Regions from separate parts of the Priestia sp. YIM B13486 genome, predicted to be linked through region 1. Evidence: riboswitches for the same ligand, from Rfam matches in the RefSeq annotation. Region 1 holds a riboswitch; each other region holds the start of a gene.
The links. A riboswitch is a leader RNA that binds a small molecule or an ion and turns the genes downstream of it on or off. The one in region 1 is predicted to bind ZMP and ZTP.

Region 1 (10,304 bases):
TAAAGAAACTACCTAATGCTTAGGTAGCCTCTTCTATCCTTGTTGTAATTGATTTTTAAGTTGTTGTACAATAGTAGAATTTGCTGGAGCAGCTGGTTGGTAATAATTTTTTTGTTTTGCATACTCATACACACTACGTTGGCGTGTCTCGTCCTGATTACGTATTTGAATAAGTGTCTCATATAATTGTTGATTATTTGTTTGGCTAATAATATTGGCATAACCTGTTAAACTTGCGTTAAGACCTGCTAAATAATCATTTACGATATCCTTTTCATTCATCTTTATCTGTCTCCTATCCTAAAAATGAAATGAGCTGTTGTTTTGTATTTCTAGCGTCACGTGCATCTTTTTGTAGCATTGCTGTAAGCTGTGGATCATTGCATTCTTGTGCGTATTGTTCTAATTTATTAATCAGTGTCCCATGTGCTCCTATAAGATGACGCAAATTCTCTACTTCTAGCTCCGTCAAGTTTTGCATATTGATTTCGCTTCCTTTCTTCATTCATTCCTTTTTATTATGAAACAAATAAAAAAAGATATGCGTAATAAAAAATAAGATGAACGGATGAGACAGTGGATATAATTTTCCATAAACGTTCCTGCATATAAATCACATTACGTTAAGTAAATAATAAAGTATCTCGTTAAATTGATTGGTTTTATTATTTAAATAAAGTGGCGACAAATAGAGAATTCTACTCCCTATCATATACCACTCTATCTTATATTTACCTTTCAAGAAATTTTTATATTTATAATAACTTAAAATAAAATTTATAAATATTTAAATTCGATTTACTTTTAAAAATGTAGTTTTCATTAAAGATGAAATATAGATTAATTTTATATATAGTGGTAAATGTATAAACTCTATTATAAAAATGATAGTTTTATCATTTACTCTAAATGACGACAAATTTTAAGTAAGTAAGTTAACTATTACATATATTAAAAACATTAAATCAAACTTATATAAATAACATTATCTTTTTTATCTATATATCACGTATTATAAAACTATATCATTTATATACATAATTAAAATAAACCCTAATTTGTCGTCAATAAGTGTAAATGGTGAAATTAATGATTTTTATAAAATGTTTTACGATTTACTTATATGCTAAAGTTAGTCTTATATAGGTTATAAATAACTTGAATAAGTTATATTTCTAATTACTACATCGAGTTAAACTAAAAATGCTGAGTGATTTAACAATTTCCATTATAATTCTTCCATGCAACCTTTCTTCCTAACCTTATGATACTGAAATATCTTCCTCTACCTAAAATGTAATATATTACTAATGAAAACAATAAAAAGCATATTGTACACTTAATGGGTATGTAAGTAATATTTTATGGAGGTTTTAAATTGAAAGCTACTGGCATCGTTAGGAAACTAGACAACCTGGGAAGAGTAGTCTTACCCATCGAATTAAGAAGAACATTAAATATTAAAAAGAACGACCCTGTTGAAATTTTTGTAGATAATGAGAACATTGTGTTGAAAAAATATTCACCTAATTTAGCCTGTAAAGTGACAGGTGAAGTTTCCGAAGATAATCTAATCTTGGCAAAAGGAAAAGTAATTCTAAGCCGTGAGGGAGTAAAGCAACTGCTTAGAGAGTTAGAAGTAAAGTTATAACTCAAATATGAAGAATGAAAGCAGACTCTTTTCGACTTTTATACCTAGTATTTTAATTAAAATGTCTGTCCACTCTGCATAAAGACAGCACCTAATTATTTAGGTGCTGTCTTTATGTAAAAAAAGGATTTCTGAATCTTCAATCAACTAACTTTATATTACCGGAAACTGATATAAACAAGCTATAACTTTGTTATAATGTCTGACACAAATAATCTAATGTTATCTTTCTTTTTATAGTTAGCATAAAACATCTTCAAGGAAGCAAGAAAGCAAAAGAACCCTTGTGGCAGTAGGGGTTCTCGATGAGGATATTTTCTCGTTAATGCAGCTTTTTATATATCTTTGACATACTAACGCTTTAGTAGGAGACGAACGAGAAAAAATGTATAAAAAGCGCATGTTTTATACATATGCTCGTACGGAAAAATATAGTCTATATAGCAAAAATATGTTATTATGTGTCTGCACATGCATTTTATAGTAAAAAGCCACCTGTCCTGCAAATACTGGGTGGCTTTTTATTTTGCTTACCTTTTGACTGGACAAATTATAACCCAATACTATATTTTAGATATGTACATGTATATATTACACTTTTATCAACTATTAAAAGCAGCTATGATCAACCACACATGTAAGAAAAGCCCTCAATTAATTTTGAGGGCTTTTCTTGTATGTGTCTCCCCTAAGTATAAATAGTGAAACTTTAATAATATGTAAAGTACTTTATTATTTACTTAATGCAATCAGATATATCTAAAGACTGATCGTGAAAAAAGATAACTATTTAGTTATCTTTTTTTCTTACCAATATAAAGCAAATGTGACGAAACGCCTAAAGTATAAGGGTCGGTTGCTGTTTTCTTTAATAATTCAATTAATCGATCAAACTCAACTTGTCCCTTGTCTGTCCAATAATTCCATTGTTCTTTAGATAAAAGAGAACCAATACTAGATGATCCAATTAGACTTAAAGTTTCAAATCCATTAGATTCCATAAAAGGATTAATTTCTTGTAGATCAAAGTAATAAGCTCCTGTAAATCTTCCTTCATCCTGATGATTAAATTCGCCAGTAGCAATAAACTCTTCGATATTGTCCATTGTATTATTGGGTTTCCACGCCTCTGGATTTAACAGTGAAGAGATAGCGTGCCTAATTCGGGACATAAAGGCAACAAATACAACTCCCTCATCTTTTGTCACGCGGTACAGTTCTTTAACAGCAGCATCACGATCTTGTTCATTCTGTAGATGATACATTGGCCCCATCATCAAGGAAGCATCGAACTCTTTGTCTTTTAATAAATTTAAATCCTTTGCATCCATAATATGAAATCCATTAAATTGATTAAAAAGCTCAAGTTCTTGTGCTTTATTTTCAGCTACCTTTACTAATTTAGGAGTGAGATCAGTTAGCGTTACCTGAAATCCTTTCTCGGCTAGTGTCATTGCATATTTACCAGGACCAGCCCCATTATCTAATATACTGCCGTTTTCCGGTAGATACTCTTGTATATAATGCCAGTTTATTTGAAACTCTAAGGGTTCTCTATCTAGGCGTCCCCACTCATCAAATGTTGAGTAATAATCCATAACTTTGTTCATAAAAAAATTCCCCTTCTATGTCTTATGCAACTTCCAATAAATATAAGTATTATTTATTTTGTAGAATTTGTAAACTATTGATGGAGATTACATACAAAGTTAATTAACATAATGTGCGTTATGAATAGTCAAGATATCTAAAACCTTTGTCCATTGTTCTTAAAAAGAATATATTTATATGTCAACTATAACTCCTAGTCAGAAACTAAAAATATGACATCTTTGTTAACAACAAGGTCTTTCTCTTCTTTATCTCGAAATAACCTACTTGTAGAAAAAAATGGTAAAGGAGAAAAATTCTTATGCAAAAAATAAAATCCTCTCTTACAGGTCGCCTGGGTGGTTATACAAAGGAAATGATGAAAGATTTAAATGTGCCAGGAGCAGCAGTCGCAATCATAAAAGATAGAGAAATTATTCTTTCTGAAGGATTTGGGTATCGCGACATTGAAAATAAAAAACCTGTTACACCAAGTACACTGTTTGCAATTGGTTCATCTACAAAAGCTTTTGGGACGCTTTCTCTAAGTTTACTTGCTCAGCAACAAAAGTTTAATTGGGATAAATCTGTTCAAACGTATATTCCTGCTTTTTCACTCCATGATCCTCTAGCAAGCTCACAAACTACAGCTCGTGATTTGGCCTCTCATCGTTCTGGTGTTAGTCGTCATGAACTACTATGGTATGGATCTTCACTAACACGAAAAGACATCGCAGAAAAAATTCAATATTTGGAGCTAGATGCACCATTTCGTACAAGCTTTTTATATAATAATTTAATGTATGCAACCATTAGCTATATGGTAGAAGAAATTACAAATCAGACATGGGAACAGTATGTATCCGAACATATCCTGCAACCTCTTCATATGGAAGATACAAATTTTTCAGTTACTACTTCACAAGCAAAAGATGATCATGCACTTCCATACATTGAAAAGAACGAAGATATAGTCAAAGTTCCATTTCGTAACATCGATACAGTTGGTGCTGCGGGCTGCATAAACTCAAATATAGAAGATATGGCCAAATGGGTGCTATTCCACTTAAATCAAGGAAAAGTGGGCGAACATGAACTTATTACACCTGATATGTTACAGCAGATGTATCAACCGCATATTCCAATTCCAGATGAACCACTTTTATCTACATCAGAAACAACACTAAATTGCTATGGACTTGGCTGGTTTATTAGTGCATATCGGGGTTATAGAGTAATCCATCATGGTGGGAATATTGATGGATTTTCAGCACTCGTATCTTTTATACCAGAGGAAAATGTCGGACTTGTTATATTAACAAACACTGGTACAACATTATTACCATCTTACCTTGCGAATCAAATTTATGATGAGCTTCTGAAGCTAGATGCAATTGACTGGCGTAAAAGAGCTATAGAAGATACAGCTAAATTTAAAGAAATGATGAAAGAATTAGATAAGCCTCTTCCACAAGTAAAAGAGACAACCCTTACACATGCAGTAGAAGAATATACAGGGATATTTGAGCATCCTGCATATGGGAAAATGGAAGTGTATAAACAAAACGATACGTTATATTTAAAGTGGGAATCAGTTAATATAGAGATGAAACATCATCATTACAATGTATACACGACAAAGTGGAATCTTTCTCATACGGAAATGACTGTGTTAATTGCCTATGAGATGGACGTAGAAGGCGAATTATCACAGTTTAAATTGCATTTACCACCAATGTTGAGTACAAAGCCGATTGTATTTAGTAGACTCACAGATAGGATTTCATAAAATTAAACATAAAACTTACCACTTAAAATAATGAAAAAAGTATTAGACGAGACGCACCTTCTCGCTTAATACTTTTTTCATTATTTTATTTATATATCTCACTAAATGGTGATGTTCAATATACCTTTTCAGAATTTTTTCTTGGAAGATCGGTAACATATTCTGTTTACATAAAACAGCTTATAAGAATTTATCTGTACATACGTAAAAGCCATTTAAGACTTATCTTAAATGGCTTTTACAATGTTTATGTTATTTCATTTACTCATCAATAATTATGGTATCAGCGTTTATATCCTCGAAACAAAGATTTACTGTTCTTTGTTTCGCTCTGGTTCTATGTATTGTTCCAGCTGGTATAAGTAACGTATCATTCGGTTTTAACACGGCTGTATCCCTATCTTTAAAATCAATTAAAAGTTCTCCCTCCAAAACCATAAAAAGCTCATCTGAATTAGAATGATAGTGCCATTTGTATTCGCCTGAAAATACAGCTATACGAAGACAGTGATTATTAATATTCGATACAGGAAAATTCACGTGTTGATCTTTAATATCTTTTGTAATTTCTTGAAGATTAATCTTTTCCAGCTCTAATTTCTCTAGCATTACAATTCCCCTTTATATGTTATCTATAATAAATTCAATTTAATTTCCCCATGTAAACTAAACCATTTGAACGATTTCCATTCATAGTTGTATATTCTACTTTCTTGTATTCTAAGGTTTCAAATTGATCTACCCATTCTTTCACACGTTCTTCGCTATGATGACGTAAAATGGCCCCATCTGGTAATTCAAAAACCCCGTATGTATGATACTTAGTGAGTGCCTTTTCATAACGTAATTTATTTCTTTCATCACTATTCAGTAGAAAGTCGTTGATGTAAATAATACCTCCTGGCTTTAGTACCCGTTTAATCTCATTTAAAATAGCGTTTTGTTCCTCACTTTTATGAACACATGTTAAAACTGCAAAAAGTAAGACAGCATCCAAAGAATCATTAGAAAAAGGAAGCTTCCCACTTTGAATAACTTGAAAATCGATTTCTGAGTTATGAGACTTAGCTCTTTTAATCATTTCTTCTGAAAAGTCTACACCATGTAAATTGTTATAATCGTAACTTCTTAATTCCAATAAAGTCCGTCCATACCCACAACCATAATCTAATATGGCAGCATTGTGATTAACATGTGTTAGGAATAATTCAGGTTGAAAAGGCGTAGTAAATTCTTTTTTATTAGCTACTTCATTCCAATATTCATCTTGTTTGATCATCTTTATGAAACAACTCCCTATTGATCTATCAACTTTTATTGCATCATAGCATGTAAAAACATAAAATAATGTGAGATATCTCATATTTTTATAATAGTAGGAGAAAAAATGAAATTTTTAAACGAGCCTATGCAAAGTTACTATATCGAGAAATACTCTATTCAATCACTTTTTTCCTTTCCAATTACTCCATTTATTCAGGTCTGCGAATTTGAACGTGGTGAATTTATCTATAAGGAAGGCTCCTATCCTCAATATATTTATTATCTTGTTGAAGGTAAGGCAAAACTCTATGTTACACACGAAAATGGGAAAGTGTCCTTGATTAATTTTTTACAAGCTCCAACATTTATGGGGGAAGTGGAACTATTAAATTCACAAAGATATTCTAAAGCTATACAAACTGTCACTAAAACCATTTGTTTAGCTATTCCTATTAACACCTGTAAAAATAAGCTCTTAACAGATGTAACATTTCTCAGATATTTATGCAGTTTTTTAAGTGAGAAAGCAACTAAAATTTCAGCAAAGTATACACAAAATCAGGCCTATCCACTCGAGAACCGTCTTGCTGCTTTTATAATGTTGTCGGCTGATGATAACTTTTATAAAGAAAAACATACTGAAGTATGCGAATACTTGGGTGTATCATATCGCCATCTACTCCATGTACTAGCCCAGCTATGTAAATCAAAGACTATTGAAAAGCAGTCGCGAGGTTACATTATTAAGGACAAAGAACGTTTGAAAAAATTAGCTAAATTAAATTAAAGACACTCATAATAACCTCGTTTCATAAGAAAGATGACTATATGTAAATGATATAAAATGTAGTTGCCATAATCGCATGTATCGAAAACATTCTAGAAGAGCCAATCCCTTTATAAGTCTTGGCTCTTTTGGGCTAATCATATTTAATTCATAGCTCAATGATGGAATACACGTATACCTGAATGTGCCATGATCATCCCATATTCATTTGCTGCCTGTGTAACTTGTTCATCTCGTAAAGAATTTCCTGTTTGAACCACATATTTAACGCCACTTTGAGCCGCACGATCGATATTATCACGGAAAGGTAGAAAAGCGTCGGATGCATAGGAAACGCCTTTTAATCTTTTTAGCCATTCTCGTTTTTCACTCTTACTTAGCCTAGCAGGGACCTCCTCAAAACATTGTTTCCAGTGCTCATTTTCTACCTCAGTAATATCATCATTCAGCCATCCATCAATTGCATTATTAACTTCTACACGAGAAATGCCTTCTCTGAACTTCATGTTAAGGGCTCTTGGATGTTGTCTTAGCCACCATTTATCAGCTTTTTCAGCAGCCAACCTCGTACAATGAATACGGGACTGCTGTCCAGCACCAATTCCAATTGTTTGGCCATCTAATGCGAAACAAATGGAGTTTGATTGTGTATATTTTAATGTAATAAGAGCAACAAGAAGGTCTCTCTTTGCATGATCAGGGATATCACATTGAGTCGTAACAATCTGATTGAAAACTTCTTTCCCAATCTGTACATCATTTCTTTGTTGTTCTAGAGTAATGCCAAATATCGTTCTTTTTTCAATTAGATCAGGCACATAATTTGGATCAATCTCTAAAATTAGATATTTTCCTTTCTTTTTCTGTTTCAAAATCTCTAGTGCTTCTTGAGTGTAGCTTGGTGAAACAATCATATCAGAAACCTCTGTTTTGAGGAGATTAGCTACAGTTATATCCACTTCATCACTAAAAGCAGCACAATCTCCAAATGAAGACATCCTATCTGTCCCACGCGCTCTTGCATAAGCAATCGCTAATGGAGACAGGTCTAGGCCTTTAACAAAATAGGATTCAGTAAGTGTCTCATTTAGTGGAGAGTACACAGCTGCACCTGCTGGACTTACGTGTTTAAAGGATGCAGCTGCAGGTTGATCAGTAGCCTGTCGAAGCTCCCGAACCAGTTGAAAAGCGTTTAATGCATCTAGAAAGTTAATATAACTTGCTTCTCCATTTAAGATTTTAATAGGCGTGTTTTTAGCATTCTGAACTTTAGCTTTACTTTGATTTGGGTTCATTCCGTACCGTAAACCAATCTCTTTCATGTAAAAAATCCCCTTTCTAAATAAAAAAAGTATTTGAACTCATGTTCAAATACTTTGCCCAGGCGTACGGCCGTTATCTATGTGCTTCCTCATGGTCCTCCATGTTTACGCCAGTAACACATAGTCTGTTTTATAGGTAAATTTTACATAATAAAAGTAATTTTAACAATACTTTTATCTAAATTTTTCTTTTTAAATTATATATTATATACTAATCTAATTTACATAAAAGGTATTTATTGGTATCTTAACTTAATTAGTTGATTTTTTCATATACATGAAAGTAATGTTCATAATGATTTCTTTCATCTTCAATACCTTTTTCAACCGATAACTCTTTCCATAGAGAAAAATCAAACTCTGGAAAGAAGCGATCACCTTTGAAATAATGATTGATTTTAGTTATGTACAATTTATGAGTGTAGGGTTGGAATTGTCGATAAATTTCCTCTCCTCCAAGGATAAATACTTCTTCCCCTTCGCACATGGAAAGAGCTTGTTCAACTGAATGAGCTATATAACAACCTGGAGCTTTATAATTTTCATTTGTGGTCATTATAATATTTTTACGTCCCTCCAGAGGTTTTCCGATGGATTCATAATTCTTCCTACCTAAAATAATTGAATGCCCCATAGTAACTTTTCTTAGATATTTCCAATCATTTGGGAGTCTCCAGGGAATATCATTATCCTTCCCAATTACATTTTCTTTTCCTACAGCAACCATTGCAGATATGATCATATGGTCCCTCCCCCCTTTTCTTTAATTTTAACAAATAAAGGAGGACTAGATGTATATCCTATACGAAATTAGTTACCATAATGTGCGTTCCAGGAACAAAAAACAGCCTTTGAAAGGCTGTTTTTTCCTTTGAAAAGTTATTTATTAGATTAAAATATAATTTTCTTTACTTCTTTTAATGTAACGAATCTGCCGCCTAGAATATTATTATGATGTTCTACTATTTTTGAAGCTGAAAGCACAGCCGTATCAAATGTGCTATGAGCATCTTTTACTAAGATATTCTCTTTATAACCTAAGCTATATGCTCTTCTACAAGTAGTATCTAAACAAAATTCAGTTTGCATCCCTGCAATGACTAATCTTCCAATTTCAAGTTCCTGAAGTTTTTTATGTAGAGTTGTTTGATAAAATGCGTCCCAAGAAGATTTTTGAATAACTATGTCTGTTGGTAAGGGGCTAACATCACGATGGATTTCCCATGTGACTTTTCCTTCACTAAGCATACTATTATAACTAGGGTCTGTATGCTGGATATAGATAATTGGTACATTAGATTGGTGAGCTTTTTCCCTTAGATAAGTAATATTTTGAAGCACTTGCTGTTCATTCCATAAAGATCCACCTTCATAAGAAAACATGATGTTTTGGACATCTATAAGCAACAAAGCCGTTTTTTTACTCATTTCGTTGTATCCCCCTATTGAGTTATGTGGAAAAAAATTAAAAATACTATTATATCAAATTAAAATCTCATAATAAAAAACCAATTTCTCAGTATTAAAATTTGAGAAATTGGTTTTTTTATATTGGTAGAACCCCAAAGTTGTTTAAACCAATTACTTTGTATTAAAAGAAATGTTGATTTTTCATCGTAAAATAATAAACAAGAGTTAAAAGAGCTAAAATCGAAAAGTTATAAAAGCTAAACCTTATAAGGTACATTTTACTTTTTTGTGGATCTCTCTTAATAAAAAGTTTAAATGAAATTACACTTGCGAGGGAAGCCACAATCGTGCCAAGTCCACCTAAATTCACACCTACTAATAAAGGCTGCCAATTCACGGAGAATTTTGATAAAAAGATCGCAGCTGGTACATTGCTTATCAGTTGGCTTAAAATTATGGAACTGAAAAAGATAGATGTGGGACTTTTGAGAT
Region 2 (10,304 bases), on a different contig from region 1:
TCATCTTCCTGTTTCCAATGTAACCTGCTGTACATTTGGAGGAGACGATTTACAAACCTTATTTATCACCACAGCTAAGGAAGAAGAAAAATACGAAGAAGCTGCCGGCTCTCTTTTTTCATGCCGAGTAGGAGTAAAAGGCGTGCCGGCTTATACTTACGTGTACTAGATAAGTGCTTATCAAAATGTAATGATTCCTAAAGCCCAGTAACGAAAGATGTTACATGCAGCTTCTACAATTCCTTTACATTGTGTTCATTTCTTTACATTTTATTCTTTATGTGGAAGAGGAATAAAACATGGGGACAACGAATTTCCATAAAGAAGCCTTTTAAAGAATATGAACACTTCTATTGGGTAATAATGGGGAAAGGTACAAAAGGAGGAATTGTTTTGGAACAAACATTGTATGAAAAAGTGGGCGGACAAGAAGCTATTGAAAAAGTAGTTGATTATTTTTATTCTGAGCTCGTGTTAAAAGATGAAACGGTCAGTCACTTTTTCGAGCATACGGATATGGATAAACAGCGTCGACATCAAGCCAAATTTATAAGCTTTGCCTTAGGTGGACCGAATCAATATTCAGGAAAGTCGATGGCCAAAGCACATGCAAATATGAATATTCAACCCGAACATTTTAATGCAATTGCTAAGCACCTTCACGATGCACTTGCTCACTTTAATGTTGAAGAGCCGGATATTGACCAAGCATTAAATAAAGTTGAATCCCTAAGAAATGATATTCAATATAAATAAATTATAAAAAAGAAGGTTACTGTGACCTTCTTTTTTTGTGCTCAAACCTGTGATGTATGAAGGAAACATGGAAAAGACATCGTAATATGATAAAAATGCAATAGGTAAAAATATTTATCGAAAGTCTGGGAGTGGGAGTATGTCAGCAATTAATGGGAAGCAATACGTAGAGAGAATTAATCAATTAAAAGCAAATGTATGGGTTGATGGCAAGCTCGTAACAGGCAATATATCAGAACATCCGGCTTTTAAAGGAGCCATTAACAGTCAAGCTAAACTTTATGATTTTCAGCATGATAAAAAAATTAAAGATATCATGACATACCAATCTCCGGATTCTGAGGATTTTTTTGGTACATCTTATTTACAGCCTACAACAAAAGAAGAGTTAAAAAAACGACGAGAGATGACTCAGCAATGGGCGCAATTAACCCATGGTATGATGGGAAGAAGTCCGGATTATATGAATACCGTATTGATGGCTTTTGCATCCTCTGCAGAACTCCTGAGAGGAACAGAAAACTGCTTTCCTGAAAACATCATTTCTTATTATGAATATGTAAGAGAGCACGATTTATCGCTCACTCATACATTCATCGATCCTCAAGCTAATCGAATCCAATTTTATTACGAGCAAAACGACGAACCGATAGCAGCAAAAATAGTTGATAAAACTAATGAGGGAATCGTTATCCAAGGCGCGAAACTGCTTGCTACACAGGGTGGAATGACGGATGAGCTGCTCGTACTGTCTTCAGCGGGCATTCAAGGAAAAGAAAAAGGATTTGCTTTTTCGATTCCAAGTAATACAAAAGGAATTAAATTTATTTGTAGAGAATCATTTGCAGGAAAAGATTCGGCGTTTGATTATCCATTAAGTTCTAGATTTGAAGAAATGGATACAATTGTTGTCTTTGAGCATGTATTAGTACCATGGAACCGCGTGTTTTTCTATGAAAATGCAGACGTATCAAATACATTCCTTGCTTCTAGTTCCTTCTCAGCTTTTGCTCTGCATCAGGTAACTTCAAGGAGAATTGTCAAAACAGAGTTTGTATTAGGGATTGTACAATCTCTGATCGAAACCATTAACATTATAGACTATCCGCATGTACGAGAAAAAGCAACGGAGCTTATTATTGCGTTAGAAACGATGAAAGCTCTCGTGATGAAAGCAGAAGAAGAAGCGGAGATTGATCTATGGGGATACATGCGTCCAAATGAAACTACACTTCGTATTGCCGCAAATATATTTTCAAAAACATATCCTACCTTTACAGAGATTATCCAGCTTTTAGGTGCAAGCGGACTAATGGCAATACCAACAGAAAATACGTGCCGCTCATTGGTTAAAGAAGATATTACGCGTTATTTGCAAGCTAAATCGAGAGGGGCAGAAGATCGAATTAAGCTTTTTCGACTAGCGTGGGATTTAACTATGAGTCCGTTTGGCACAAGAGAAACACTGTATGAACGTTTTTTCTTTGGAGAGCCTGTACAGTTAACCAGTTATCTGTACTTATCTTATGATAAAGAGCGCTATGTACAGAGAGTAACCGATTTTTTGAAAAGTTAACGGAGAAAACGATTCTCCGCTGGGTATGATAGTTTAGTTACCAAAACAGCGGAGATGCTTATTGAATAAATTTTAAAAATCTGCAATAATTTTCAAGGAATCATTTCTGTGAAAATACTAAGGAATGCTATAAAGATAGGATGTTACAATGAAGCAATTAATCTATTTTGGTTTAGAACAAGCAAAATCTTGTGTTTTTCCTGTTATCATTTTTCTTACGTTGGCTATGACAAAAATAATTGAAGTACCGTTTATTTCTAGATATGACCTTATTTTATTAGTCTGTCTAGGAACTCAAGTTTTAATGGTGATGTTTAAACGAGAAACGCTTGATGAAGTAAAAGTCATCGCAGTATTTCATTTAATTGGACTAGCGTTAGAACTCTACAAAGTTCATATGGGCTCATGGAGCTATCCAGAAAAAGCTTTCACTAAAGTCTGGGGAGTTCCGCTGTACAGCGGATTTATGTATGCTAGTGTAGCCAGCTACATGTGCCAAGTGTGGAGAAGGCTTGAATTAAAGCTTACGAATTGGCCTTCTACGTGGATTGTCAGTATACTAAGTATGGCTATTTACCTTAATTTTTTCACGCATCATTTTATTTACGACTTCCGCTGGTTTTTAAAACTTTTTACTTTACTTATTTTTTATCGAACTTTTGTATATTTTACGGTTAACAAACGTACATATCGCATGCCTTTAGTATTGTCTTTTGTACTGATTGGCTTTTTCATTTGGATCGCTGAAAATATCGCAACATTTTTTGGAGCATGGCAGTATCCAGATCAACAGCAGCAGTGGACAATGGTTCATATAAGTAAAATTAGCTCTTGGCTTCTTCTTGTGATTATTAGTTTCTTGATTGTTGCTTTACTAAAGCATTTAAAAGAAAATCAAAACCAATTTAAACAAAGGGAGAAATCAAAAGAAACAAATGAAATATATGAAAGATAAAAACATAACTATGTATATGTACATACACGCTATTAATATGAAGTGCAGGATCTTTGGAGGCCTATATGCAAGAATATATTTTTTATCTTCCCTATTTTAAATCAGCGGGGAAGACCGTAGCAGTTACAAATGAAAATGGAGAAAACGTCGGACAGCTTAAGAGAGCGCATAAAAATATGTGGACGAAAAGTATTGATTTTTTAACTCGTGATGGACTTCCAGTTTTAGATTCTATTTCTTGGTTTCCTATCTTCTCCTGCGGCTTAAAGGTACATTTACAAGTTCAATGGGAAGGAAGAACGGTGCTTATTGATCACGTGGAAAAACACCGGTGGGTGATAAAAGAAAATGGAAAAACAGTGGGGTATCTATTAGGTAAAGGAATAATTAAAAACGCAGGGGAACAAGAAATTAGATGGTTAAATAACGTCTACATGTTAAGCAGTCATGAAGCCATAGAGGAAGCGTGTATTTTTAATCAAAAAAGAGAAAAAGTCGCGGAGTTTAAATCAGACCTTTTTCATTTTAAAGAAGGCAAACACTCAATAAGAGTAATAGAAGAACTGCCGGTACCCATTTTTATCGCTTCTTACTATATAACCAATTTTATTATGTTATACATATAATCAGGCGCAGAGTGATTCTGCGCCTGATTTTTATATCATGATTTTACAAATATCATTTGTGAATTCAACGGGATCACTAATAGATAAGCCTTCAATTAAAAGAGCCTGGTTATATAATAGATTTGTATAAAGGTCTAATTTCGCTTTATCATTTTCAAGTGCTTCTTTTAAAGAAGCGAATACATCATGATGTACGTTAATTTCTAGCACTTTTTCTGCTTTTACATGCTGATTGTCAGGCATAGCACTTAAAATTTTCTCCATTTCAATCGTTACTTCACCATCAGCCGATAAGCACACGGGATGTGTTTTTAAACGTTTAGACGCGCGGACATCTCCTACTTTTCCCGCCAAAGCTTTCTTCATATAGTCAAATAGCTCTTTATTCTCTTTTTCCTCAGACTCATTGAGCTGTTCTTCTTCTGATTCAATCCCTAAGTCACTGCTTGAAACAGATTTAAATTCTTTTTCTTCATACGTCATTAACATTTTAATCGCAAATTCATCGATATCTTCTGTGAAATACAGAATTTCGTACCCTTTATCTGCAACCAATTCTGCTTGAGGAAGCTTTTCAATTCGGTCGTACGATTCGCCTGATGCATAATAGATATACTTTTGATCCTCAGGCATGCGCGATACATATTCGTCTAGTGTTACGAGCTTTTTCTCTGTAGAAGAATAGAATAAAAGCAGGTCTTTTAATACGTCTTTGTTGCTGCCAAAGTCACTGTAAACACCGTACTTCAGCTGGCGGCCAAATGATTCATAAAACTTCTCGTACTTTTCACGTTCGTTTTTAAGTAAGCTTTTTAATTCATTTTTGATTTTCTTGCCGATGTTTTTGGCAATCAGCTGAAGCTGTCGGTCTTGCTGCAAAATTTCACGTGAAATATTAAGAGATAAATCTTCAGAATCTACCATACCTTTTACAAAGCTAAAGTAATCCGGAAGAAGATCTGCACATTTATTCATAATTAAGACGCCGTTTGAGTAGAGTTCAAGTCCTTTTTCAAATTCTTTTGAGTAGTAATCAAACGGACTATTTTCTGGAATAAATAAAATAGCATTGTAGCGAATCGTTCCATCCACATTAATATGAAGGTGAGTGAGCGGTTTATCAAATCCGTAGCGCTTTTCTGAATAAAACTGCTCATAGTCTTCTGAAGTCAATTCATTTTTATTTTTCTTCCAGATCGGTACCATACTGTTGATAACTTGCTCTTCTGTATAATCTTCTAGCTCGTTATCAGAACCTTCTTTAGGACGTTTTTCCGTTATGTCCATTTTAATCGGGTAGCGGATAAAGTCTGAATACTTTTTAATAATTTCTTTTAAACGATAATCTTCTAGATACTCATCATATGTTTCATCTTCTGTATTTTCTTTAATTTTTAAAATAATTTGAGTCCCAACCGTTTCTTTTTCGCACCGCTCGATTGTATAACCATCAGCACCAGTAGATTCCCATTTATAGGCTTCATCGCTGCCTAACGCTTTACTAATCACGGTCACGACATCTGCCACCATGAACGCTGCGTAAAACCCAACGCCGAATTGGCCGATAATCGTGTGCCCGTCCTTTGTTTCATTTTCGTTTTTAAACGCAAGGGAACCGCTTCGCGCAATTGTGCCCAAGCTGCTTTCAAGCTCTTCTTGCGTCATGCCAATTCCAGTATCCGTAATGGTTAAGGTACGGTTAGTTTTATCTGGTGTTACTTTTATGTAATAGCTTTCTTTGTTAAAACGCAAGGAGTCGTCTGTTAAGGCTTTGTAATAAATTTTATCGATTGCATCACTTGAATTTGATAGAAGTTCTCTCAAAAATACTTCTTTTTGAGAATAGATGGAATTAATCATCATCTCTAATAATCGCTTTGATTCAGCTTTGAATTCTTTTTTTGACATAAGAAATTCTCCTTTCCAAATAGGGCTTATAAAACAATTAGCACTTGAGTGGATAGAGTGCTAATCACTCTTCTTATTTAACATGTATTAGGGTATTTGTCAATATATTAGGAGATTCACTAAAGAGATTAAAAATTAGACTGAAAAAAGCAAACTTTTAAAAAAAGGTTGAACGTTCTGAAAGAGTTTGCTAGAATATACTTAATTTCAAAGACTATATGTGACTGGCGAAACGCGGATAACCGTGAGGAAGCATATAGTGACGTAGCCGTTCGCCTGGGCAGAGGTAAGGGATTAATACATATCTCTTACCTCTTTCTGTTTAGGGGGAGAGGATATAGAAGTTATCACATATGTAGGCTAAAAAACCAGACTTTTTAAAAAATTAAAAATGAAGTTCCTTTATCCAAAGGTAAAAACATGTAAAACTACGATGATAATCAGAGGAGAGTACAAAATGAGCACATTAACATTAAAAAAAGTACAAACAATCAAAACATTAAACAACATTGCACAAAAAGGTCTAAATGTTTTTAATCAAGAAGGTTATCAAATTGACAACGACAGCGAAAATCCAGATGCGATTGTCGTGCGTAGCTTTAACATGCACAGCATGGCATTTGACCAAAATTTAAAAGCTATTGCACGAGCTGGAGCAGGGGTTAATAATATACCGGTGGACGCTTGCACGGAGCAAGGTATCGTTGTATTTAATACGCCAGGAGCTAATGCAAACGCAGTAAAAGAAATGGTTTTAACTACAATTATGGCTTCTTCTCGTAACTTATTTGCTGGAGTTGAATGGACAAAAGGATTGGATGGCCAAGGTGATCAAATTCCTAAGTTAGTTGAAGCAGGTAAAAAACAGTTTGTTGGAAAAGAAATCAAAGGTAAAACGTTAGGCGTTATTGGTTTAGGTGCAATTGGTGCTCTTGTAGCAAACGATGCGCTTGATTTAGATATGGACGTAATTGGTTTTGATCCATTCATTTCTGTTAATACAGCTTGGAATTTGTCTCGCAACGTACAGCGTGCAATGTCTCTAGAAGAACTATTTGCAGCATCTGACTATATTACGGTTCACGTTCCATTAACGGACGATACAAAAGGTGTTTTCAACAAAGAAACGTTTAGCATCATGAAACCTGATGTTCATATTTTGAACTTCTCACGCGGTGAGCTTGTAAACGAAGAAGATATGAAAGCTGCTCTTGAAAGTGGAAAAGTTGGACGATACATTACAGATTTCCCAAATCAAAATGTCTTGAACATGAAAAATGTTGTGCCAATTCCTCATCTAGGGGCATCAACTCAAGAATCAGAAGAAAACTGTGCGGTAATGGCAGCACGTCAAGTGAAAAATTTCTTAGAAACAGGAAACGTTAAAAACTCAGTGAATTTCCCGAATGCATCTCTTCCTTACACTGGGAAAAAACGCGTAGCTGCTTTCCATCACAACGTGCCGAATATGGTAGGACAACTTACGCAAGTATTCTCAAACTACAATTTAAACATCGCAGATATGGTGAACAGAAGCCGCGGTGAATATGCGTATACAATGATCGATATTGACAATCAAGTAAGTGACGAGATTGTGCCTGAGCTAGAAGAAAAAATCGGTCAAATTGAAGGAATTATTACAAGTCGTATTATCTAATTTGGTTTCCGTCATATTTTAGTGTTACAGCCCTAACTTAGAAAAGTTAGGGCTGTTTTTACATGGTGTTTACCTCATATCAATTCCTTCATTCTCATAGCATATAGAAATACCTTTAAAGAGGTGAACGTTTTGTCCGGAGAACTGATAGGAATTTTGATAGGGTCGCTCATCGCGCTGGCAGGAACATTCATTACGTCTGTCGTAGCTATAGTGATGTCGAAAGAGCAATACAAACAAGAGCTTCGCAAAGCATTTATCCAAAAGAAAGTTGATGCCTATACCCATGTGTGTCAAGTTATTCTAGCTATAAAAAACGATTTACTTACAAAAACTGTTTCTTCAGCCGGCTTAAACTGGACGGCTCAATCTATTAACAAACTAGCAGATGTGTGTATTACGGAAGGGCTATGGATCGATGAAGAAGACAGCAAAAAGCTGGAGGTTCTGCAGAAGCAGCTTTCAAAATTTGTATTTGATGAAATAGAACTGTCTAGACATGATATTCTCACAGCCTGTTATGAAATTGTTGAATATTGTGAAAAAAAGGTAAGGATTCTTCATTCTATGACTACAAAAGAATAGGTGATTCCTACTTTAAGAAGTGATAGTAGAAGTATTAAAAAAGCATCGGAATATAAAGTCAAAAAACAATCCGTTTATACACCAGCAGTCGACGAGGGCATTAAGCGATAGGAAAAGATAGGCTCAGTATCGGGTCTATCTTTTTGCGTTTATATAAAGATTAAATATATTTCTAAATGCATGTGTCCAAGCATTTATAGAAAAACTTCATAAAATATAGTACAGAAAGGAGATGATTGTATGTCGAATTACGAGTCGAGTAAACCTTATATTAAAGCCGTTAATATACCTAATCCTTTATATCAATCTTTAAAAGGAGACTATTTTGTCGGACAAACTGAGCCTATTCGTTTTGGTGGAAATAGAAATGCTTGGGGCGGGTTAGTTAACCCTTCCGGCTCCGGAGTAGATTTATTTGTGAATGCTTTTACTATCACTAACTATTCCAACGAACCTTTTACTGCTGAAATTTGGTTTAATTCTATCCCGCCTGGAAAAGGAACAACTTCAGATAATGTGAGTCCAGCAAATACTACAATACGTTCAAAGCCAAAAGGGAAAATTAAATTTGCAGAAATGGTAAAAGGCTTTCCTACCAAAGGGGTAAACGTATTTAACCGTGTTGTTCCGCCGAAAAGTACATTAGTAAGTGATGAAGATGGCAAATTTATCTTTCCAAACAACGGTTCATACGTTATTTTCCTAGTTTCTCCGGGAAATAAAGAAATTAAAGCTGAAATTGCATATGGATGGTTTGAAAAAAACGTAAGAAGGACTGTTAACTGAATAGGTCTTAGCGATTGTATGAGAAGTGTATGAGCTATTTCATACAGTTCTTAACAAACAGTAAGTGTTTATGAAAAGAACTTTGCAGCAGCATACAAAGTTCTTTTTTATAGCTTGCGTTTTTTCGTTTGATTGTGGATATCACCTAAGAAAAACAAAGCAAGCAAAAGGATAATTCCAACTACACAAGCCATTTGAATGGTATTTAAGGATGTTGATAACTAAGGGATTAAAGCGATGATACATAAAACTAAGCTACCTAGTACAATAGCAAAGCGAATAACGAATAACAAAGACGACTTTTATAGAACGAATGCCACATACAGCTGATATACTAATCACTTCTTTGTCCAGGGTATAAGCATGCTTAACATCTCACGTTAATGTCTACATTCACATTATCTTAAGTTTCAATTCATACTGGCTTCATATAAATTAGTCATATTGAATGTATTAATGAAAAATATGAGGTAGAACAATGTTAAACAAGCTTTTTAAACTATTTACAACAGAAACCGAGATATCCAAAGATAAAGAAGTAGATCTCCACGAAGAGAACGATTTTAACGAAGTTTGTGATGATCATTTCATTATAGATGAGTATTAGAAGCCCTATAAAATGCTGCAAAATTTAAAGGATTGATTATATTTGTATAACCATTAATCGCACAAGGGTCGTAAAGGTATACTTTTACGGCGGATTAATATTGATGAATTGCTTTTTACATGAAACAATGTGAAAAAAATGGGCATCCTAGAAGCAAAAGGAGGGGATAGAATGGGCAAAGAACCAAATGATGAAACAAGTGAAGGGCTGAATCAGCTTTTTGAAATCATCAATGCAAAAGGCGACGAGGGCGAACTTAGAGAAATTGTCAGCAGGAGCAGTGAAAAGAATAATCATAAAAATCATGAGGATCAATCGTAAAAAGAAAATAAAAAACCTCTTCATGGAAATCATGAAGAGGTCAGATGAAATAGTATTGCAACCATTCCATCCTGCAGAGTTTTAAAGCGTTTTAAACTCTTGATACGACTGGTTTTATGGAACTGATGGGATTCGAACCCACGACCCCTTGTCTGCCAGACAAGTATTCTCCCACTGAACTACAGTCCCGATTATGTAGAGCCTTTATTGCGTGTTGACTCTACTATATTTTAATACGTATGCAGCGCGTTCGCAATAGTTATTTTCAGTGTTTTCTAATTTCTTCATATGAATATTAACTTCTAAAAAAATCGTTTACTTCTTGTTTATACGTATAAAAAAAACTTGGAATTTGGCTTGGTTCCAATCCTTGTGCAGCGTATTTGCTAATGGATTCGTAGTACCATTTCTGCTTTTCGAATCCTCTTTTAAAGCTATTCCAAATCGTATCTCCTTGCTGATCGTAGCTTTCTTTTAAAGACCGTAAATTGTCTAATTTATCTGCTACAATTAAAGATTTCACTTCA
Region 3 (10,304 bases), on a different contig from region 1:
CTGTTCTTCTATGACAGCTGTTTTATCTGCTGTTACATATTTATCATAGTCTACGTTTTCTTTGTTTAAGTAAAGGACTTCTGTGTAAGCTTGCAGAGCTTTTTCTGGGTCTTGCAGCTTATTATAGCTTTTGGCGTATTTTTTCGTATCCAGTGTTAATGTCACTTCGTCGATTTCTTCATCATAATCAGATGATTTTGGCTGAAGCCCAATTTTGTACTTTTTATCTTTTTTGACTTCAAAGACAAATGTTAATTTTTTTTGCTTTCCAGCGCCAATCTTGTCAGATGCACTGCTTTCTAGTCCAAGCTCACGACTGTTCACTCCAGTTTTTGGAGACAGCTGTTCATCTCCTTCGTATAAATACACACCGTCATAATCTGATAAAGATATACTGTTTTTGGATACATTTTTCACTTTTAAATCAACTTTCAACAGCCCTTTTTCTTCACTTGTAGCTCCTTCATCACTATCTACTAAAATGTAAGAAGCGCTGTCAATGGATGCTTCAATCGCCTTATTTTTAGCCGAAGTGGATCCTCCCGTTTCCTTAGAACTGTTGCAAGCCGCTAATACTAGCATAAGTACAAAAGCCAAAACATTCATTTTTTTCACAGCTTCCCAATCCCCTTTATTTTGTTTTTTTAGAACTTTATCCCAAATAAAGGTTCCCCCTGTATAAATACTTAAACCTTAAAATCTATATTTTTTACAATATTTTGATAAAAACTAAGTCTAAATTCTCCACTGACCTAAATAAAAAAACACGAGCACGGGCTCGTGTTTTTTTATTTAGATTTAAAATTTTCTTGATTGATTTGTTCAGCTTCTTTCATATATCGGTTAGATTTGCCGCTTTTAATTCCCCAGTAATAAAAAGCTAATGATACGCAAGCAATCACTAGCATATCCCATCCGAAAGGCAAAATATTTTTGCCTCCGAATTTTTCGCTTCCTATGTAGGAAATAAAAATCATGCACGCTAAATAGATAAGCATCCAAGCCCCGGTTAAAAATTCTTTTTTAAAGCCCACCCATTTATTTTTCGCTTGGTAATAAAAATAAACAGGCAGGCCAATTGCCATAATAAAGATCACTTCACCTGTAAGCGGCCATCTTGCCCAGTAAAGCGTCAAGGAAGCAAAAACGAAGCCGCATGGCGCAATAACTGATGCCCCTTTTAAATAAAATGGACGGTAAAAGTGTGAAGCCGTTTTTCTTAATGTTATAAGCGCCACAGGACCCATAATATAAGAGATAAGCGTCGCTACTGAGATTACTTCTGCTAAGACACCCCATCCTCTAAATAAAAAGAGAAACAAGAAGCAAGCTGCTAAATTTAGCCACATAGCTGGGCGCGGGACATTGTAAAGTGGATGAAGAGTACCAAATATCTTTGGCAAGTATCCATTTTGCTGCATCCCGTATAACATTCTAGAAGTAGTTGCCGTATATGTAGCACCTGTGCCGGAAGGAGAAACAAATGCGTCTGCGTATAACACAATTGTTAGCCAGTTAATTCCAAGCGCAATCGCTAAATCAGCAAAAGGAGAATTAAAATTCAAGTGATTCCATCCATCAGCAATTGATGACGGACTTACTGCTCCGATAAAGACAATTTGCAATATAATGTATACAATTCCTGCAATAAAAATTGAACCAATTACAGCTATCGGAATCGATTTATTAGGTGATTTTGCTTCTCCTGCCATATTTACAGGACTTTGAAACCCATTAAATGCAAACACAATACCTGATGTTGCCACTGCCGTTAAAACACTGGCCCACCCATAAGGGGCAACCCCATGCTCACTTGAAAAGTTTCCACTATGAAAACCAGCGAAAAATAAAGCCCCTGCCGTTAAACCAGGAATAATTAATTTAACAATCGTAATAAATGAGTTTGCTTTCGCAAAGAGATTTACCGTCCAATAGTTCACAAAAAAGTAAACGAATAATAACAAAGACGCAACTGCCAACCCCTTGGACGTTAAAATTCCATTGTCTACCAATTCATGAGTCCAGCGAGCCCACTTCCACGGCCAAGTACTCATATATTGCACAGATGCAATAGCCTCCACTGTTATCGTTGAAGCGATTGAAATCCAGTTAGCCCAAGCAGCCAAAAAACCAATAAATGATCCGTGTGAATACTGAGGATATTTAACCATCCCCCCTGCTTGTGGAAACATCGCGCCCAGTTCAGCATATGATAGGGCAATGGTCAAAATAACCACCATTCCAATAACCCATGAAAAAATAGCCGCGGGTCCCGCAATTTGAGCTGCTTTCCATGCTCCAAACAGCCACCCTGAACCGATAATCGAACCTATGCCTGTCATGGTTAAAGCAAATGTTCCCATCTTCCTTTGCATATTGCTCATCCAAATCTACTCCTCTTCCCTAGGAAAATAAAAAAAACACTTGCGGAATTCTCTCAAGTGTTTGCCCAGGCGCGCGGCTTATACGCTATATGCTCCCCCATGGTCATCCATGTTGCGCCAGTCACATATAGGAATATATTTTTTATCAGTATATAACATTCATTTCTATTACTCAATACACAAAAATGTTTACATTACTTTTATAAAGATAATAAATTATTCGTAAAATTATGAATAAACCCTCTGAAAATCTCTTTTTAATTACAAAAACAACTAAAATCCTAACTTTTCTTGTTGTTTGATTCTTTTACTCCACGAGCAGATTACCTTCTAAAAATTATATTAATATATAATATTCATTTACATAATAAGAATTAACAGCTATATATCCATAGAATTCTTGCACTAGACCCTTTACTTATATACAATATGAAGAAAAGATACTAAAGTGAACTGCCCACCGCTTAGCTACGCTTGAAGTGGGAGACTTCTTTTAGGAAAACGTTAAAACCTACATATCATGCACTTCGCAACAAATGAAGTACTTCGAGCAAACTTCTCTGTTTACGCAAGCACAAAACAGGGAAAATTACGAAAAAAGATTGTTAGAGGGATGCTTATGAATTATGCAAATGTAAAAGTTCTTTATTTTGATGACGACGGAACCATTCCAAATCACCCTCGTCTTCCAGTTTTGTTGTATGAACACGTATTTATTAGTAAGAAAGAGAAAGTGGAGAGCATTTTTAATTCTCACAACTGGAAAAACAGCTGGGTAGGCGGCATACATGATTTTCACCATTACCACAGTAATTCTCATGAAGCACTAGGTGTAATTAGCGGATCTGCACGTTTAAAACTAGGTGGACATATGGGGGAAAATATCGTGGTGCATGCTGGCGATGTGCTCGTACTTCCTGCAGGAACAGGGCATATGCGTCTGCAGTCAACTGCTGATTTTAAAGTGGTTGGAGCTTATCCAGAGGGCATGGATTACAATTTAAGAACAGGAAAACAAACTGATCGCCCTCACGTATTTGATGAAATTGCACAAGTACCTATTCCTACAACAGATCCTGTTTATGGCGACAAAGGACCACTGACAGAGTGGTGGAACTAGACAAGCACTTATTGTCTAGTTTTTTTATTTGCTCTGTTTTATTCTTTCCATGAATCTCTATTTGAACATACAAATTCTTTTCTTATGATGCAATAGCAATATACTTTATCTCAGCGAAATAATAAAAACTTCCCGGTCAAAACTAAATTTCTTCTTTTCCGTTCTCTTTTTGCTTCAAGAGCAACTTCGCTTAGATTATCCCCCTTTTTTTCCTTCGTAATCATTTCAAATATACTCCCACCATAAGCTCTTTTTTGTTTTTCTAAAAAAATTTCCATAGATTATAACGAAATTTTCAAAAAACTTATTGCTTTACCATGTCAGACTTGCTATCATAGTGAACATTGTTAGATAAATTTTTAGTAGGAGGAGTAAAATTGAACAGAAAATTCATAATTTTTATTTTATTCATCATTCCATTTATTGCTCAATTCGTTTTTTTACCTTTTGTAAATAACATTCATCCAATTATTTTTGGATTACCTCTTTTGCATTTATGGTTATTTTTATGGGTCTTCTTAACGCCTGTGTGTACATTTATCATTTATCGTTTACAAAAATCTTGGGGGGACATTGAATAATGCAAGGAAATTTAACCGCACTTTTAATCACATCAGCAATTGTTCTTGTCGTTATCGCCATTGGTTTTATAGCGGGACGTGACAAATCATCTAGAAGCTCAGTTGAAGAGTGGGCTGTAGGTGGAAGACGTTTTGGAAGCCTGCTCGTCTGGCTTTTAGTAGGAGCAGATTTATATACTGCTTATACATTCCTAGGTCTTACAAGTACAGCTTATCAGGGGGGAAGCATCGCATTTTTTGCTATTCCTTACTCTGTTTTAGCCTTTTTAATTTCATACTTTTTTCTTCCAAAGCTTTGGACTGTTGCTAAAAAGCACAAACTTACTACGCTTGCTGATTATGCCAGAGAACGTTTTAGCAGTAAATTTCTCTCCTCTTTAATTGCTATAGTAGGTGTATTGATGCTCATTCCATATATTGATCTTCAGCTTAGCGGTATTCAAGATACTCTTCGCGTTGCAGGAACTGGCTACATTAACGTAAAAGCAGTCGTTATTCTTTCATTCTTTCTTGTGGCTCTTTATACCTTTTTCAGCGGAATTAAAGGTCCCACATATACGGCAATTATTAAAGATATTTTAGTATGGGCGATTATGTTATTTATGGTTGTTTCTCTGCCAATTATGCATTTTGGAAGCTGGGGCAACATGATCGACAATGTTGCAAAGGATTCACCTCAGCTATTAACGATCCCAACACAAGGACCTAAAGGCATTCCATGGTTTATTACAGCATCACTCGTATCTGCTTTAGCTTTATTCATGTGGGCCCACGCTGCTACAGGTGTTTTCACTGCTAAAAGTGCAGATTCGCTTCGTAAAAATGCTATTTTCTTACCGCTTTACAATATTGTTTTAATTCTAGTCATCTTCTTAGGATTTATTGCTTATCAAGTATTACCTCAAGATACAACGGATCCTAGATTAGCATTATTAACCTTAATTCAATATTCATATGGCGGCATTGGCCAAGGGTTAGCTTATGCAACGATTGCTCTTGCTTCATTAATTCCATGTTCTATCATGGCTATCGGAGCGTCTAACTTATTTGCAAATAATATATTCAGAGATTTAATTAATCCAAATGTACAGGGTAAAACATTAACAATGGTTACTCGTTCTATGGTTTTCGTTGTTATTGGACTGGCACTTTTATTCGGTTTATTATTCCCTCAAGCACTTGTTTCCCTACAGTTACTAGGGGTATCCGGTATGGTACAAATCTTCCCGGCTATCGTTATCAGTCTGTTCTGGAGAAATCAATCGAAAGAAAGTACGATTGCTGGATTAGTAGTAGGGCTGGTTGTGACGTTTACCGTACATGCCACAGGAAATTCATTTGGTCTTTATGAAGGATTCTGGGGATTATTATCTAACTTACTCGTAGTTGTTATTTTAAATCCAATCTTTTCGGCCAAAACAAAAGCAGCAACTAACGGCGTGAAAGAAACATTGTTTTCTAAAGGCACTGCGCAAACTGAATTAAAGAAAAACGCATAAAAAAAGTTCAGCCAATTGGCTGAACTTTTTTTAGATAATATTCTCTTTTTCAGAAGGGGGCGGAGCAGATTCTCTTTCCCAACATTCGATATTTTGATTGTTTTCTAACGCATCTCTATAAAAGACTGGATTTTTCCCTTCCTTTTTTTGCTCAGTATAGTCATGCAAGGCGGAAAATGCCACTTTCGATAATAGAAAAATAGCAATCAAGTTCACGACTACCATCATCCCCATAAATAAGTCTGCCAAATTCCATACAAGCTGAAGCTGAGCGATCGATCCAAAAATAACCATCGCTAAAACACCTACACGATAAGACCAAAGCCACAACTTATTTGAATTTAAAAACTCAATATTCGTTTCTCCATAATAATAATTGCCAATTAACGTACTAAAAGCAAATAGAAATACCATGATAGCTAAAAACCCTGATGCCCAAGAGCCAATATGGGTACTAAGAGAAGCTTGCGTTAGTTCAATGCCGCTTAGTCCCTGCTTATAGGCGGGGGATAAGAGAACGATAAATGCTGTGCTTGTACAAATCACGAGTGTATCCGTCAAGACACCAAATGCTTGGATAAGACCTTGTTTAACTGGATGGCTCGTCACTGCAGTTGCCGCGGCGTTGGGAGCACTTCCCATTCCTGCTTCATTGGAAAACAGTCCGCGCTTTACTCCGTTGATTAACGTTGCACCAATTGACCCCCCAAGCGCCTGTTCAAATCCAAATGCATTTTTCACAATTAGAGATAGAACCGCAGGCATTTGATCGATATTTTTAAAGATAATGAACAGAGCCATTCCAATGTATAAAACGGCTAATACGACCACGATGTATTCCGATATCTTGGCGATGCGTTTGATTCCGCCAAAAATAATTACCGCAAATATAACTGTCATAATAATCCCAACCAACAAGCGGCTCGTTCCAAAAGAGTTCTCAAATGCTAGCGTAATCGTATTAGACTGCACAGCGTTAAACACTAGGCCAAATGATAGTGTAATGAGTACAGCAAATAGCCCGCCCATCCACCTTTTATTTAACCCTTTTTCCATATAATAAGCGGGTCCTCCTCGAAACCCGTTTGATCCTTTTACTTTATAAATTTGAGCGAGTGTACTTTCTACAAAACTTGATACTGAACCGATAATGGCAATAATCCACATCCAAAATACAGCACCCGGGCCACCAAGTGCAATAGCAATCGCTATCCCTGTAATATTTCCCGTTCCTACTCGAGCTGCCATGCTTATGCAAAAAGCTTGAAACGGAGAGACTCCTCCACCTTTAGCCGCTCGTCCTTCTTTCAAAACAAGGACCATTTCTTTCAACATGCGAAACTGCAAAAAACGAGAGCGAATCGTAAAATAAATACCAATTGATACAAGTAAAATAATTAATAAATTCGACCAAAAAAAATCATTGATGACGCTAATCACACTTTCGACTGCTTGTTGCATGCCTATCACCTCATTAAAAAATTTGGTAGAACAAATGCACAACATGAAAGTTTTTTCTCTTGGTGTTTATATTATTGAAGCGAATGAAGAGTACGGAAATAGACTAAAAAATACTCAAATCCCATTCTTTTGCGATTTTTTTTAGCAGCGTAACGCCTTTTACGCTATTCCCGTACTCATCAATAGCTGGACTGTATATTCCGATACCGCATCCGTCTGGAAATGGAGACTGCTTTTTCGTATTAGGTGGCACCAATGACATGATTCCTCCCGATACACCGCTTTTAGCTGGCATACCAACAAATGCCGCAAACTTTCCTGAAGCATTATACATACCGCATGTAAGCATGAGCGCTTTTGTTAATTTAGCTACTTCTTTTGGAATTACTTGTTTGTGAAACACTGGATGATATCCATCTAATGACAGAATTAATCCAATCAGTGCAATATCTTCAGTCGTTACTTCAATTGAGCACTGCTTTAAGTAAACCTCTAGAACCTCTTCTACTTCTCCTTGTAAGTAGTTCGTTTCTTTTAAATAGTAGGCAAGCGCACGATTTCGATGAGACGTTTGCCATTCAGATTCAAAGACCGTTTCATTAATGATTGGTGTTTTCCCGGTAAGCATTGTTATCACATCAAACAAATAGGTTAATTTTTCTTTTGCCGTCTCCCCAGATAAAAGAGATGAAACCGTTAAAGCACCCGCGTTAATCATAGGATTGAACGGCTTTCCTGGTTTATGCATTTCCAGTCTTATAATAGAATTAAATGCATCTCCAGTTGGCTCTACATCCACTCTCTCTAGCACATAAGGAATGCCGCAGCATAAGCAAGCTGCTATAAAGCTAATGACTTTAGAAATACTTTGAAGAGTAAATACCGATTCATAGTCTCCAGACTGGATAACAGTTCCGTCAGCACCAATCAAACAAATACCTAATTGAGACGAGTCCATATCTTTCAGAGCTGGAATGTAATCGGCCGTTTTTCCTTCTGAAGAAAATTCTTTTATTTGCTCTACCCACTCATGTAACTGCTCTTTTGCAGTGACGTGTAAGTAAGACATTTCCTGTTCAATTTCTCTTTTCATTAAAATCACCTCATCACTTAATTAACTTTTTATTTTAAAGCGCTTTCATAAAACGGGATTTCATTTTCGTTTTTAATGTACAATGCAACCTACGAGAGCATACAAAAACCTACAAAACTTTTTGTAATTATATTTTTATCTTTGGCACTCTTCTCCATTGTGCTGGACGCTGTCACAATGTATACTAATTCACGAATCACTTCAGGAGGTGGAATTATCTGAATTTTAAATCTTTCATTCGAAAAGATCCGTACATTTTATTGCTCATGCTCATTACTGTCCCGCTGGCGGGAGAGTTAAAATTTTATCCGTTAAATGAAACATTTCGAATTACATTTGGAGCTCCTACATTTTTCTTTTTCCTGTTGCTTTTAAAACGAAAAACCGTTTTAGCCGGGGGCTTGTTAACCGCTTTAAGTGTCGTTCTCTTTCGCATCATGCTCGATTATATCATGCTCGATCATTTTCAATTTGCGGCTTCTGCACATACGCATTATCCTACGTTTTTCTTCTACTTTACGTATGCACTTTTATTTTTTGTTTTTAAAGTAAGCCGCATGAACTATAGTGCTATTGTAATTGGGGTGATTGGACTCATCATTGAAATTGCTGCTGATGTAGTGGAACTAACTGCGCAGTATATAGTTTTGCATACAACAATCCATGTCGATTCATTATCTGACATGGCCGTTATTGCTTTTGCTCACAGCTTCATTGTACTTAGCTTTTTTAATATGATGACGATTTATGAATCACAGTCACGAGAACGTCAAATTCGCAAACAAAATGAGCACATGCTAATGCTCATTACAAGCCTTTATGAAGAAACCGTTCATTTAAAAAAGACCCTTCATAATACAGAAGCGATTACAAAAGCTTCGTACGATTTATACCGCGTATTAAATCAGCAGGAAAAAGATCATTCTGTGCTAAACCAAACGCTCAGTAAAAAAGCGCTTCGGATTGCGGGAGATATTCACGAAGTAAAAAAAGACAACCAGCGTATTTTTGCGGGCTTATCTAAAACAATTTCAAATGAAAGTTTCCAAAATTATATGAAAGCAGAGGAATTAATCGAGCTGATCGTACGCATCAACAAAAAATATGCCGATTCTCTTCACAAACAAATTACCTTTTTTTCTTCTGTAAACGGGGAACATTTCAGCTACCACGTTTACACCATTTTATCGATCATTAATAACTTGGTAGCCAACGCAGTGGAAGCGATTAAAGATGAAGGAAGGATTGTTTTATCGGTACATAGACAAGCTGAACATGTAGAATTTCATGTACAAGACAACGGTCCTGGAGTACCTTTAAAGTACGAAAAAGCTATCTTTGAACCTGGTTTCACCTCAAAATACAATCAATTTGGAAACCCCTCTACTGGCATTGGTCTTTCTTATGTAAAAGATATTGTTCAAGAACTTGAAGGTACGATTAAAGCTACACAAGAAGACAGCGGAATGACGTTTATCATTCAAATCCCCCTTCGTAATTTAATTCAGAAAGGATGAGTTTATGCGATTTTGTATTACAGATGACGATTCAGCTATTCGTTCAACGCTCAGTCAGCTGATTGAAGATGAGGATTTAGGAGAAGTTGTAGAAGAAGTCGTCGACGGAAGCTTTTTAGATGCCTCTACGTTAAATTTAAAACAAATTGATATTTTATTTATCGATTTACTTATGCCAGGACGTGACGGAATCGAAACGATCCGTCATTTAAAAGATTCATTTAAAGGAAAAATGATTATGATTTCACAGGTGGAATCCAAAGAATTGATAGGAGAAGCCTACTCATTAGGAATTGAATACTATATTACAAAACCAATTAACCGAATTGAAATTTTAACGGTTATTCGAAAAGTAATGGAACGAATCTCCCTTGAGAAATCAATCGATGATATTAAAACCTCCTTGAATAGTTTAGCGACAGCTCATCACGCTCCCCCTTCAAGCCAGCCGGTAACGAAACAAGCCCATCTATACGATGTAGGTAAATTCTTATTAGCCGAGTTAGGTATTGTAGGAGAAAATGGTGCAAAAGATTTACTGGATATTTTACAGTTTCTGTACACTTATGACCAAAGAGAAAGTGTGGAAAAACATTTCCCTTCTCTAAAAAATATTTTTGTGAATGTGGCTGAGAAAAAATTAGGAGCT

Region 2: it holds a riboswitch for ZMP and ZTP, as region 1 does, so the genes downstream of both, ACFX4G_RS07500 (phosphoglycerate dehydrogenase) here and ACFX4G_RS27905 (phosphoribosylaminoimidazolecarboxamide formyltransferase) in region 1, are expected to answer to the same signal.
Region 3: it holds a riboswitch for ZMP and ZTP, as region 1 does, so the genes downstream of both, ACFX4G_RS13760 (glutamate/serine transporter AimA) here and ACFX4G_RS27905 (phosphoribosylaminoimidazolecarboxamide formyltransferase) in region 1, are expected to answer to the same signal.

Annotation. Positions count from the first base shown of each region.
Region 1 is NZ_JBHZOZ010000026.1:714-11,017, forward strand. It holds gene ACFX4G_RS27865 (spore coat protein) at 34-282, opposite strand; gene ACFX4G_RS27870 (hypothetical protein) at 296-481, opposite strand; gene ACFX4G_RS27875 (AbrB/MazE/SpoVT family DNA-binding domain-containing protein) at 1,379-1,651, shown strand; gene ACFX4G_RS27880 (class I SAM-dependent methyltransferase) at 2,446-3,261, opposite strand; gene ACFX4G_RS27885 (serine hydrolase) at 3,564-5,030, shown strand; gene ACFX4G_RS27890 (cupin domain-containing protein) at 5,292-5,621, opposite strand; gene ACFX4G_RS27895 (class I SAM-dependent methyltransferase) at 5,674-6,309, opposite strand; gene yeiL (transcriptional regulator YeiL) at 6,418-7,080, shown strand; gene ACFX4G_RS27905 (phosphoribosylaminoimidazolecarboxamide formyltransferase) at 7,236-8,402, opposite strand; ZMP/ZTP riboswitch at 8,452-8,530, opposite strand; gene ACFX4G_RS27910 (dihydrofolate reductase) at 8,659-9,144, opposite strand; gene ACFX4G_RS27915 (cysteine hydrolase family protein) at 9,294-9,830, opposite strand; gene ACFX4G_RS27920 (SLC13 family permease) at 9,994-10,304, opposite strand, start outside.
Region 2 is NZ_JBHZOZ010000002.1:654,720-665,023, forward strand. It holds gene ACFX4G_RS07470 (SMP-30/gluconolactonase/LRE family protein) at 1-169, shown strand, start outside; gene ACFX4G_RS07475 (group I truncated hemoglobin) at 394-756, shown strand; gene hpaB (4-hydroxyphenylacetate 3-monooxygenase, oxygenase component) at 896-2,332, shown strand; gene ACFX4G_RS07485 (DUF817 domain-containing protein) at 2,481-3,287, shown strand; gene ACFX4G_RS07490 (tubby C-terminal domain-like protein) at 3,353-3,913, shown strand; gene htpG (molecular chaperone HtpG) at 3,944-5,821, opposite strand; ZMP/ZTP riboswitch at 6,032-6,110, shown strand; gene ACFX4G_RS07500 (phosphoglycerate dehydrogenase) at 6,279-7,478, shown strand; gene ACFX4G_RS07505 (hypothetical protein) at 7,602-8,063, shown strand; gene ACFX4G_RS07510 (DUF6143 family protein) at 8,304-8,849, shown strand; gene ACFX4G_RS07515 (hypothetical protein) at 9,328-9,456, shown strand; gene ACFX4G_RS07520 (hypothetical protein) at 9,628-9,777, shown strand; tRNA gene ACFX4G_RS07525 (tRNA-Ala) at 9,895-9,966, opposite strand; gene ACFX4G_RS07530 (HD domain-containing protein) at 10,073-10,304, opposite strand, start outside.
Region 3 is NZ_JBHZOZ010000004.1:350,324-360,627, forward strand. It holds gene ACFX4G_RS13755 (DUF5105 domain-containing protein) at 1-606, opposite strand, end outside; gene ACFX4G_RS13760 (glutamate/serine transporter AimA) at 789-2,384, opposite strand; ZMP/ZTP riboswitch at 2,441-2,519, opposite strand; gene ACFX4G_RS13765 (cupin domain-containing protein) at 2,905-3,504, shown strand; gene ACFX4G_RS13770 (DUF3311 domain-containing protein) at 3,882-4,085, shown strand; gene ACFX4G_RS13775 (sodium:solute symporter family protein) at 4,085-5,584, shown strand; gene ACFX4G_RS13780 (alanine/glycine:cation symporter family protein) at 5,615-7,045, opposite strand; gene ACFX4G_RS13785 (glutaminase) at 7,149-8,138, opposite strand; gene ACFX4G_RS13790 (ATP-binding protein) at 8,405-9,655, shown strand; gene ACFX4G_RS13795 (response regulator) at 9,660-10,304, shown strand, end outside.